DNA from 2 places in the Enterococcus mundtii genome. Region 1 is predicted to be linked to the other one. Evidence: a T-box and tRNA genes for the amino acid it is inferred to sense, from the RefSeq annotation. Region 1 holds a T-box; the other holds one or more tRNA genes.

What was found. The T-box of region 1 lies ahead of serS (serine--tRNA ligase). A T-box ahead of a tRNA ligase gene usually reads a tRNA of that ligase, here a tRNA-Ser.
Region 2: it has a tRNA-Ser gene. The T-box ahead of serS (serine--tRNA ligase) is inferred to sense a tRNA for this amino acid. The anticodon was not compared.

What each region holds. Positions count from the first base shown of each region.
Region 1 is NZ_CP018061.1:3,039,992-3,046,335, forward strand. It holds tRNA gene EM4838_RS14115 (tRNA-Ala) at 174-246, opposite strand; rRNA gene EM4838_RS14120 (16S ribosomal RNA) at 324-1,884, opposite strand; gene croR (response regulator transcription factor CroR) at 2,768-3,457, shown strand; gene EM4838_RS14130 (sensor histidine kinase) at 3,444-4,649, shown strand; T-box leader at 4,675-4,887, shown strand; gene serS (serine--tRNA ligase) at 4,938-6,209, shown strand; gene guaB (IMP dehydrogenase) at 6,279-6,344, opposite strand, start outside.
Region 2 is NZ_CP018061.1:2,809,579-2,815,922, reverse strand. It holds tRNA gene EM4838_RS13135 (tRNA-Met) at 1-28, shown strand, start outside; tRNA gene EM4838_RS13130 (tRNA-Ile) at 43-116, shown strand; tRNA gene EM4838_RS13125 (tRNA-Ser) at 139-228, shown strand; tRNA gene EM4838_RS13120 (tRNA-Met) at 240-313, shown strand; tRNA gene EM4838_RS13115 (tRNA-Asp) at 332-407, shown strand; tRNA gene EM4838_RS13110 (tRNA-Gly) at 409-479, shown strand; tRNA gene EM4838_RS13105 (tRNA-Ile) at 492-565, shown strand; tRNA gene EM4838_RS13100 (tRNA-Ser) at 590-677, shown strand; tRNA gene EM4838_RS13095 (tRNA-Glu) at 692-763, shown strand; tRNA gene EM4838_RS13090 (tRNA-Ser) at 777-866, shown strand; tRNA gene EM4838_RS13085 (tRNA-Met) at 879-952, shown strand; tRNA gene EM4838_RS13080 (tRNA-Asp) at 971-1,043, shown strand; tRNA gene EM4838_RS13075 (tRNA-Phe) at 1,047-1,119, shown strand; tRNA gene EM4838_RS13070 (tRNA-Gly) at 1,124-1,194, shown strand; tRNA gene EM4838_RS13065 (tRNA-Ile) at 1,206-1,279, shown strand; tRNA gene EM4838_RS13060 (tRNA-Glu) at 1,300-1,371, shown strand; gene EM4838_RS13055 (hypothetical protein) at 2,827-5,613, shown strand; gene EM4838_RS13050 (hypothetical protein) at 6,016-6,344, shown strand, end outside.

The DNA.
Region 1 (6,344 bases):
CTTGCGGTTGGGTTTTGATCTTTCTTCTAGCGATAGAAGTCCAATCAAGAAAAATAAGCAATTGAACTTATTAAAAAACTCATTCAACGCGGTGTTCTCGGTTTGTATTACTTACATTTTTACTTCAATATCCAGTTTTCAATGAACAAGTATATAACAACATACGTTGTTAATGGAGCCTAGCGGGATCGAACCGCTGACCTCCTGCGTGCAAAGCAGGCGCTCTCCCAGCTGAGCTAAGGCCCCGGGTTACATTTTGAGTAGACCTCTCAAAACTGAACAAAGTATCGACAAACGTGTGTAGTCTCCGTAATATTCCTTAGAAAGGAGGTGATCCAGCCGCACCTTCCGATACGGCTACCTTGTTACGACTTCACCCCAATCATCTATCCCACCTTAGGCGGCTGGCTCCAAAAAGGTTACCTCACCGACTTCGGGTGTTACAAACTCTCGTGGTGTGACGGGCGGTGTGTACAAGGCCCGGGAACGTATTCACCGCGGCGTGCTGATCCGCGATTACTAGCGATTCCGGCTTCATGTAGGCGAGTTGCAGCCTACAATCCGAACTGAGAGAAGCTTTAAGAGATTAGCTTAGCCTCGCGACTTCGCGACTCGTTGTACTTCCCATTGTAGCACGTGTGTAGCCCAGGTCATAAGGGGCATGATGATTTGACGTCATCCCCACCTTCCTCCGGTTTGTCACCGGCAGTCTTGCTAGAGTGCCCAACTAAATGATGGCAACTAACAATAAGGGTTGCGCTCGTTGCGGGACTTAACCCAACATCTCACGACACGAGCTGACGACAACCATGCACCACCTGTCACTTTGCCCCCGAAGGGGAAGCTCTATCTCTAGAGTGGTCAAAGGATGTCAAGACCTGGTAAGGTTCTTCGCGTTGCTTCGAATTAAACCACATGCTCCACCGCTTGTGCGGGCCCCCGTCAATTCCTTTGAGTTTCAACCTTGCGGTCGTACTCCCCAGGCGGAGTGCTTAATGCGTTAGCTGCAGCACTGAAGGGCGGAAACCCTCCAACACTTAGCACTCATCGTTTACGGCGTGGACTACCAGGGTATCTAATCCTGTTTGCTCCCCACGCTTTCGAGCCTCAGCGTCAGTTACAGACCAGAGAGCCGCCTTCGCCACTGGTGTTCCTCCATATATCTACGCATTTCACCGCTACACATGGAATTCCACTCTCCTCTTCTGCACTCAAGTCTCCCAGTTTCCAATGACCCTCCCCGGTTGAGCCGGGGGCTTTCACATCAGACTTAAGAAACCGCCTGCGCTCGCTTTACGCCCAATAAATCCGGACAACGCTTGCCACCTACGTATTACCGCGGCTGCTGGCACGTAGTTAGCCGTGGCTTTCTGGTTAGATACCGTCAAGGGGTGAACAGTTACTCTCACCCTTGTTCTTCTCTAACAACAGAGTTTTACGATCCGAAAACCTTCTTCACTCACGCGGCGTTGCTCGGTCAGACTTTCGTCCATTGCCGAAGATTCCCTACTGCTGCCTCCCGTAGGAGTTTGGGCCGTGTCTCAGTCCCAATGTGGCCGATCACCCTCTCAGGTCGGCTATGCATCGTGGCCTTGGTGAGCCGTTACCTCACCAACTAGCTAATGCACCGCGGGTCCATCCATCAGCGGCACCGTAAAGCGCCTTTCAAAACGAAACCATGCGGTTTCGATTGTTATACGGTATTAGCACCTGTTTCCAAGTGTTATCCCCTTCTGATGGGCAGGTTACCCACGTGTTACTCACCCGTTCGCCACTCCTCTTTTCCCGGTGGAGCAAGCTCCGGTGGGAAAAGAAGCGTTCGACTTGCATGTATTAGGCACGCCGCCAGCGTTCGTCCTGAGCCAGGATCAAACTCTCATAAATAAAAGTTAGAACAATCTTTCGATTGTTAAGCTCAATTGTTTGCTAGCATATTGCTTGCTTGTTAAAAATGTTTGTTGTCTTGAATTGAATCAAGACGCCCTACACATTTGGTTTGTCTTACTTTGTTCAGTTTTCAAAGGTCTACGTGATAAGTGAAACACAACTGTCTCGACTTATCGTTTGTGATTGCCGTAGCAACTTTTATATCTTAGCAAACTCTCAAATGATTGTCAACTATTTTTTAAAAGTTTTTCGAACTCTTTTTTCACGAGGTCGTTTTAGCAACTCACTTATAATAACTTGTTGTTTGTTATTTGTCAATCACTTTTTTTATCTTTTTCTTTGCGAAACTAACTTCAATCAGTGAATCACCCAAAAGCAACTTCGTTATCTTATCATGTGTCAACAAACATGTCAATCACTAATTTTAAGAATCGATTTGTTTGTTTTCCGTTCTTTCGAACAAATAATAATATACCAACATCAATTTTGAAAGTCAACTAAAAAAAGGCTGATTTATCAACATTTTTAAGAGAGTCGATCATTAAAAACAGGAAGCACAAAATCATTCGTTTTTTACGTGTTTTTTCTCCTATTTAAACTAGTTTCACTATGATAATGTTCATCTTTTCATTTGTTTGATCAAATTTCTTTTTTCTTACTATTATTGTGTAAGTGTTCTCAATTTATTACTTCGTTTAAATGATGTTTCTCCTTGATTTAAATCACTTTCTATTTTTGACTCCTCTTTTATCTTAGATTTCCCCCCTTCTCCCCCCTCTTCTTCTAAAATTTTCCTTAACAAAGCGCTGCTTTTATCTATTTATCTTTTTTTTTGCTAAAATATTAAGAGTAAACACATTAATCGATGGAGGATCTATTTATGAAAATATTAATCGCAGATGACGACAAGGAAATTGTTGAATTACTTAGTATCTACGTACACAATGAAGGCTACGAAGCAGTAAAAGCCTATGATGGAAAAGAAGCATTATCAAAAGTACGAACAATCCCTGATATTGAATTACTTATTCTAGACATCATGATGCCTGAAATGGATGGCATGCAAGTGGTCAAAGAATTAAGAAAAGAATCACAAATCCCTATCATTATGTTAACAGCGAAAACGACTGATATGGATAAAATCAAAGGGTTAGTTGCTGGTGCAGATGATTATGTGACGAAACCATTTAATCCTCTTGAGGTAATGGCTCGTGTAAAATCTTTGTTACGTCGCACAAAAATGCAAGTGACGCCGGATCAACCGGATGTCCTAGAAGTAAATGCCTTGATCATCAATAAAGACTCACATGAAGTCAAAACAATCGATGGAAAAGAAATCCAACTGACTGCCTTAGAATTTGGTATTCTATATCTTCTTGCAAGTCATCCTAACCATGTATTCAGTGCAGATGAAATCTTTGAGCGTGTCTGGAAACAAGAAAGTATTGTCTCTGCTAAAACAGTAATGGTTCATGTTAGTCATTTAAGAGACAAGATCGAAGAAGCAACAGGTGGAGAAAAAGTCATTCAAACCGTTTGGGGAGTGGGCTATAAAATTGATGCAAGATAAAAAAGTGATCGAAAAACGACGCCGGATCAATCTGACATCTAAAGAAATCAGTGAATTATTAGCAGAAGGAATCATTACGATCATCCTTCTGCTTCTATTGAATGTAGCGATGTTGGTCATTATCAGTTCGATCATCAGTAGTTCACCTTCTTTGACAAATGCTATTTGGGATTCTAAAAATATTTTTGCCCAGCGTTTAGATAGTGATTTGTTTTGGAATGGTCGAAACTTTATTTTTCCTGTTTTCTTTCTATTAGATGTTGGTGTATTATACTGGCGATTGATTCGTCGCTACCGACAAATGCAATTACGACATATCATTAGCGAATTGCATTATATCGCTAATGGCAATTATGACCATCGTATCCCTTTCGAATTAAGTGGCGATCTTAGTCGTGTAGTCAAAAGTATCAATGGCTTAGTGGATAGTACGGTGGCGGCGATTGAAGATGAACGTAAAATTGAAAAATCAAAAGACGAACTGATTACAAACGTCAGTCATGATATTCGCACACCTTTAACATCAATTATTGGCTATTTAGGTCTTATTGAAGATGGTCAGTACCAAACAGAAGAAGATCTGTTGAAATATACCCATACTGCTTATGTCAAAGCGAAACAAATGAAATCATTGGTAGAAGATCTGTTCGAGTATACCAAGGTACGTCAGCCGGCGGTTCCTGTGAATTTTTCTGCATTTGATTTGATCCAATTGATTGAACAATTAGCAGCTGATTTTGAACTAGAAGCTTCTAAAAAGGATATCCAAATTTTTGTTGAATCTCCAATCAATTCACTGATCATGGATGGTGATACCGAAAAGTTAGTTCGCGTATTCAATAATTTATTAACGAATGCCCTAAAATATGGCAAAGGAGCTACTAAAATCATCATTGAAATTGAACAACTTGGTTCAGAAGTCATAGTTGTTGTCAAAAACAATGGTACCATGATTCCCCAACAAGCCATTGACAATCTATTTGATCGATTTTACCGCGTGGAAGAATCCCGTTCACAAGAAACTGGCGGAACAGGGCTTGGTCTAGCCATTGCACAAAGTATCGTAGCATTACATGGTGGCTATATCTATGCGAAGTCAGATCAAGATTGGACGTCTTTTATCATGCATTTCCCGCTTAAAAAAAATGAAAAGTTAGTCGGCAATCTGACAGAACATATTGACGGAAACTAAATTTTTCGCTATTCTTAGGATACAAATAAAAGAAAACAGTGAACCCAGTACATTTTATTTTTTTCAAGAGAGCTGATGGTTGGTGCAAATCAGTAAAAAATAATTTCGAAGTTCCAGTTCACCTATTGTGCCTTTCGAAATAAGAAAGGTCGGTAACAGCCGTTATCTGTTTACAAGTGCAGTCTCAGTAGACTGAACTTGGGTGGTACCGCGAAACTCAAACCAGTTCGTCCCAAGATATTTCTTTGGATGAGCTGGTTTTTTTTATACAAAAAAGGAGGAAAAGAAATGTTAGATATTAAAATGATCCGTCAAAATGTTGATTATGTACAAGAAAAATTAACGTCACGTGGCGTTAAAAAAGAAATCTTAGCGGAGTTTGTGGAGTTAGATGAATCTCGTAGAAAATTGTTGGTTGAAAGTGAAGAATTGAAAAAATATCGTAATGATGTATCTGCTGAAATTGCCCAATTAAAGCGTAATAAAGAAGATGCAACTGCGAAGATCGCTGAAATGAAAGAAGTCGGTGGGAAAATCAAAGCACTAGATGAAGAAGTTGCACAAGTTGATGAAAAATTACAACAAATCGCTACAACTCTCCCAAATTTGCCTCATGACACTGTGCCGGTGGGTAAAGATGAAGAGGATAACGTGGAAGCTCGTCGTTGGAGTGAACCTCGTCAATTTGCTTTTGAACCAAAACCTCACTGGGAAATTGCTGAAAATCTAGGTATTCTTGATTTTGAACGTGGGGCAAAAGTATCAGGAAGCCGCTTTGTTTACTATAAAGGATTAGGTGCTCGCTTAGAACGTGCCCTTTATAATTTTATGTTAGATCAACACGTCTATGAACATGGCTATACTGAAATGATGACACCTTATGCTGTCAACAGCCAAGCCATGTTTGGTACTGGTCAATTTCCTAAATTTAAAGAAGATGTTTTCCAATTAGCTGATACAGATTTAACCTTGATCCCAACAGCCGAAGTTCCTTTAACAAACTACTACAGCAATGAAATCTTAGCAAAAGAAGATTTACCTGTTTACTTCACTGCACTTAGCCCAGCATTCCGTTCAGAAGCAGGTAGTGCCGGTCGTGATACTCGTGGATTGATTCGTCTTCATCAGTTCAATAAAGTAGAAATGGTGAAATTCGCTGATGCAGAACATTCATATGAAGAACTTGAAAAAATGACCGCTGACGCAGAGGACATTTTGAAGAAACTACATTTACCTTACCGTGTTATGACATTATCAACTGGAGATATGGGCTTCTCAGCAGCGAAAACGTACGATTTAGAAGTATGGATCCCTGCACAAGATACGTATCGTGAAATCAGTTCTTGCTCAAACTGTGAAGATTTCCAAGCGCGCCGTGCGATGATCCGTTACCGAGATGCTGATGGAAAAATCCATTATGCACATACATTAAATGGTTCTGGTTTAGCAGTTGGCCGTACGGTTGCTGCCATCCTTGAAAACTATCAAAATGAAGATGGTTCAGTCACAGTTCCAGAAGTACTCGTGCCTTACATGGGGAACCTAAAAGTAATCAAATAAACAATAAAGCAGCTAAGTGATTCGTTGGCACGAATTGCTTAGCTGCTTTTTTATGATCAAAAAGTTTGATTATGATTCTACAGAATAGTTTGGTGCTTCTTTCGTAATTTGTACATCATGCGGATGAGATTCTTT
Region 2 (6,344 bases), 230 kb from region 1:
GTCGGGGGTTCGATCCCCTCCGCCGCGATTATTTAAGAGCCTGGACCTTTAGCTCAGTTGGTTAGAGCAGACGGCTCATAACCGTCCGGTCGTAGGTTCGAGTCCTACAAGGTCCATAGCGACGTTGTATTTCATATTGGAGGATTACCCAAGTCCGGCTGAAGGGAACGGTCTTGAAAACCGTCAGGCGGGTAAAACCGTGCAAGGGTTCGAATCCCTTATCCTCCTTTTCATATTATCGCGGGATGGAGCAGTCTGGTAGCTCGTCGGGCTCATAACCCGAAGGTCGTAGGTTCAAATCCTGCTCCCGCAATTAAAAACTAAAAACATTGGTTCCGTGGTGTAGGGGTTAACATGCCTGCCTGTCACGCAGGAGATCGCGGGTTCGATTCCCGTCGGGACCGCCACGCGGGTGTAGTTTAGTGGTAAAACCACAGCCTTCCAAGCTGTTGTCGCGAGTTCGATTCTCGTCACCCGCTTTTAGTTTTTATGGGCCTATAGCTCAGCTGGTTAGAGCGCACGCCTGATAAGCGTGAGGTCGATGGTTCGAGTCCATTTAGGCCCATTTATTCAAAATCTTAATGGTTTTGGGGAAGTACTCAAGTGGCTGAAGAGGCGCCCCTGCTAAGGGTGTAGGTCGGGAAACCGGCGCGAGGGTTCAAATCCCTCCTTCTCCGTTTCATTTTTATCTGGCCCGTTGGTCAAGCGGTTAAGACACCGCCCTTTCACGGCGGTAACACGGGTTCGAATCCCGTACGGGTCATTAGCTTTATATTGGAGGATTACCCAAGTCCGGCTGAAGGGAACGGTCTTGAAAACCGTCAGGCGGGTAAAACCGTGCAAGGGTTCGAATCCCTTATCCTCCTTTTTCATATTATCGCGGGATGGAGCAGTCTGGTAGCTCGTCGGGCTCATAACCCGAAGGTCGTAGGTTCAAATCCTGCTCCCGCAATTAAAAACTAAAAACATTGGTTCCGTGGTGTAGGGGTTAACATGCCTGCCTGTCACGCAGGAGATCGCGGGTTCGATTCCCGTCGGAACCGTTTGGCTCGGTAGCTCAGTTGGTAGAGCAATGGATTGAAGCTCCATGTGTCGGCAGTTCGATTCTGTCCCGCGCCATACTGCGGGTGTAGTTTAGTGGTAAAACCACAGCCTTCCAAGCTGTTGTCGCGAGTTCGATTCTCGTCACCCGCTTTAGTTTTTATGGGCCTATAGCTCAGCTGGTTAGAGCGCACGCCTGATAAGCGTGAGGTCGATGGTTCGAGTCCATTTAGGCCCATTACTTTCATATTTTTACCTGGCCCGTTGGTCAAGCGGTTAAGACACCGCCCTTTCACGGCGGTAACACGGGTTCGAATCCCGTACGGGTCATCGAAGATACTTCATGTAAGTATCTTTTTTTGCTCTTTGACAAGTAGTGTTGGCGAGTTAAAATTGAAAGAATTTCATCGAGAATCAATCGAAGCAGAAATAGGCTTCGATTGATTCTTTTTTTTGGATCGATCTTGGAAAACCTAGCCCTGGATCAAGTCAATACGGTAAAAAAATGGAAGGAATGGCGGTATCTATCAGTCACTCGTTTGCTGGCCTTAATATTATTGTTCCTTCCAATGTCCCGTTACTATAAGGTATTTAGAAGGTATTTTTGATTCCCTTTCTATATTTGATCACTTTCATCCTACATCTCATATAACCCACTGTTGGTTGATTATCTAACCCTACATGAATCATGTAGGAGAAGGTCTACCTTCTTTTTTTCAGAAAGCCAATTCTTTGGAAAATGATTTTTTTGTCTGTTAAACTAAGTAATTTTTGTAGGTTCATCCATGGAGATATCCTTTCTTGAGCAGCTTTGTTTTTATCAGTTTACTTCATTATAGAGCCTGTATCATCTTTTGACTGTAGAGCTGAGAAAATGATTATTCTCATCATATAAATCTACTATTTTCTTCAACCTATCAATTTGCTGATGTTATGGGAGAGTATTTTTTTCGTGATTTTAAAATAAATGGGTAATTTTTATAGGAGTAGTCACTATACTATAATTAGTTAGAATGTACGAAATATGACGTCATAAATCTATAAATTTTAAACTAGATGATAGAAAAATTTAGTTAGAAGGATTATATGGTAGGAGAAGAAGCAACAGAAAACCATAGAAATGTTGCTGGTTTTAAAAAAGAAATAAATAGGCTACCTTGTAGGTCAGAAGATTTTTTCATTCCTTAGGAACAAATTGGTACAAAAATTATCAAGCAAAAGGAGACTCGGAACTTGAAAGTCAGCGCTCAAATAAGAAAGTAAATGCAAGTAAAAAGATACGATGAGTAGGGAGGGAACCTGTTTAGTCAAAACAAGTAATATCTATAAATTAGAAAAGAAGATTCGATAGATACATCGAAAACAAACCAATTTTCGTCCGCACTATCCCCCTATTAACCGTCAACTGAAATGAAGCTTGAAGATAATGGCGTTGTATCCATAGAAGCAGAAGCGACTCTACCCTAGCTTCAAATCATATCCCGAATGATTGAAACCTGTTGTACCTATCAATGTGACAATGCTGGACATACAGCGAATAGAGATGACGATCTTAGTCTGGATTTAGTTACAGTGTCGGTTATACGAGCATTCATCAAACAAAAAAGTAGGTGTATCGAATTTGTTTTATCTGAATAGACGTCTCGTATTGAACCAAATGAGAGTAGTCAGCAGCCGTAGAATCGGAAATGTAGAAACAGAAAATAAACATTGATCTGATAACTTTTAAAATTGGGTAGAACTATTTACAGAATTTTGGCAAAGGAAAATATGAATACCGAAAAAATGATGAAAGAAAACAATAAAAATGAATTTCTCCAAAAACTACAGATATTAACATTAGCACTTTCGTTAAAGGAAAATAATCAAAGAGTTGCTTCACCAGATTTTTATAGTTCACTGTATTCAACGTACATAAAAATGCTAGAAAATGATGATGATCAATCCTTTATTGATATAGAAAACCAGTCAAAAGTGATTGATTCACTGAAAAGATCTATGGATTTTTATAGCAGTGATCATCCAAGTTTTCTACAGAAAATCATTGAAAAAATGACCAATGATGATCCAACAGACTTCATGCTTTTCCAAAATTTGAATAATCTAGATAAAGATGGAAATAATTTACAACATTATTGTGGCTGGATCGTTTATAAAAGGGAAAATGATTTGTTTGTTGTTCAAGTAGATAGAAAAGAGAAATTTGGTGTAGGACAGGTGTCATATGCTAGGATTCCACTAACAAAAGCACCTTGTTTAAGTGAACTATTTTTTTTGAAGTTGAATGTGCAAAATTCAGAAGACTTCTCTTTATTCCATGGGATCAAGTCAATTTCAGCTGGGTTTCAGGAAATTCCTGTTTTAAATAGTATAGTAAAAAAAGGAATGGACAATCCGGTCAGTGCCTTAGAAGATATCTTTAAAATACTAGTGTTCCACTATATAGCAGACATTTTTTCGGTAAATACTACTGATAGGATAAAGTCACTCTGGCATGGAGCTAATATTCAGCTGACTATACAAATACGTGAAAGTCTTCTTGCAGCGATAAAAACGGACAATCACATCTGGAATGACCAATTTGACTACATTTTTGATTATTATTTGTATCAAACTGGAAATATTGGAATCAAGGCAATTTTACCTAGTAATAAACAAAATGAGTGGCGGGACAGTATCAAAAAAAGTTTTAATAGTGATCCTTATATCCTTGCATTGATGAGTAGTGATGGAAAGATTTTGGATATAGATGAGGAGCTATTGCAAAAAAAACTTGTCTTAACCGTCAAACCATTAAATGTACTGTATGATAGAGAACTCCCATTAGTCAGTTCGATTGAATTGATGAATACACTCTATCATGATGGAATAATGATCACTATCTATGAAGATCGGTTGACTATGATCAAGAACCCTATAGCAAAAGAAATGAATCAACGTTTCCTTTCAAGACTACAAGAGCGATACCAAGAAATAAATAAAGAAATGAAACGACGTATCATAAAGAATCAACCAGAAGAACTAACTCTGGAAAGTAATAGTTATAGTTTAGTTCAGCTAGGAACAAACGTAGTATCAACAAATGATAGTAGTTTTGTTCAAACAGAAATAATGAAACAACAGAAAAAATATGTTTTTTCACGAAACATAGATATGTTGGCTTTAACGTTATCGTTAAAATCCAATGATGATATCAATTGTTTCCCAGGAATTTATGATCTATTATTTTCGACCTACATTAAAATGATCAAAAATGACCAAGAAGATTTTTTTATTGATAAGCAACGGCAACCACATATTATACAGTCCTTACAACGAACGATAGAGATTTATAAACTAACAAACATAGAAGACTTACATAATATTTTTGGGAATTTAAGAAATAATGATCCAACGGACTTTGTACTGTTTCCAGCTTATTTTCATATGTTAGATCCAAAAGAAGGCGGGCATATTTGTGGATTGACCATATATAAAAGAGACAATGAATTTATGATTATGCAAGTAGATAAAGAGTCTTTTTTTGAATCAGGTGCAGTCTCTTATGTTAAAGCACCGTTAAAAAATATTCAGGAGTTAAGTCAAATTATCTTCTTTGCACGAGAATTTTTTGATTTTAAGCCATATGGTATCTTAAGAAAAATCGAAGCTATTTCTCATAAATTTAAAGCGATCCCATCGATAAAATTAGCCCATCAAACTACTGGTAATTGTGGAATTATTGAAATCGAAGCTACTTTGAGATTGATTTTATTCCACTGTAAAAAGGATCTCTTTGCTTTACAAACGTGTGATCGAATCACACCAAAATGGGGTAAAGATAGTCAATATTCAGCAACCATAGAGATGAAGGTACGATTTGTTGAGGCAATGAAAGGAACAGATCAAGAATGGAATCAAAATTTTGATTATGTATTGGGTTATTATCTTTATCGAAAAAAACAATCGATAAAATGGGGAGAAGCACAATTATCTATACATAAAGATTATTGGTATACAACCATACGTCATTTATATTCTAATGATCTTTACATTGTAGAAATACTGAATAGCGGGGGAATGATCCCAGCTGACTTTGATGTATCTTTAAAAGAGAAAATGATAGAACTCGTAGGAAAAGCAGGTATATTGTTGAACAGAGAAATCAAAGTAGTCGGGTTATCTGACCTATACAAAGAAATTCGAGAGAATACCTATGAACTAGAATTATTAAAAGGAAGACTCTCCTTTCTCAAAATCCCTGTGGCAAAAGAAATGTTAGACTACTATATTGCTCGCATAATGATAAAGAATATAGAAATAAAGAAGGAAATCAATCGACGTATCGGCATTGAACCAAAAGAATCTACCTGCCAAATGATGGAACGTCTGCCAATAATATCCCCTCCTGCTAGCGTTCAAAGCCTTCCACTATCATCACCTACTTCTCAAAGAACAACAGGGACTATGGTATCTGTGTCGAATCGTTTTATTTCAATGATTGATCAAGTAAAACAGGTGTCAAAAGATAAAAATCAGCGTTTAGTCAGTAAACAAGTCAAATGTAAAGTGCAGAATACATTGACAAAGTAACTGATGGATTTTGAAAAATATAAATTGTGGTTTTAATAAGTCAAACAATAGAGTTCTTTTAGTTGTGAACTTACTTAATAAATTGACGGATAACGATAAGTTCGTAATATGGTATGGGAAATCCAAAATCACTACCTAGGAGGAGAGAATGATATGGACACGGAAGATGAATTTATTAAAAGACTAGATATGCTAGCTTTAGCACTATCACTGGATACAATGTCGGAAAACTTTCGTTCATCATTAGGAATGTATGAATTGGTTTTTTCAACGTATATCAGCATGATCAAGAACGATCCTGATGAATTTTTCACTGAGAAAGGGCAACGGGCGAGAGTACTTGAATCATTACAACGATCAAAAGAATTCTGTAGCATTGAAAATAGAGAGAACCTGAAAAAATTGTTGGAAAATATGAGGGATAATGATCCAACAGATTTTATGATATTTCCTATTCCTCTTAAGAGTCCGATTAGCGAATATATGATGCCTCAGTTAAGTACCTTAACAATCTATAAAAGAGAAGATTATTTTGTTGTGACGCAGGTAGAGAATGGACAACTGGATGAGCTAAGACAACAGGATTATTTTTGGATACCTTTAATGGACGTAGTTAGTTTGTGTGAAATTATCACCTTTGATCGTAATGCTATTGGGTCAATTGATTCAGAAGTACCCAATATAGTTGATGAAATCAGAGGAATTTCAGACCAATACCAAGTTACGTCTAC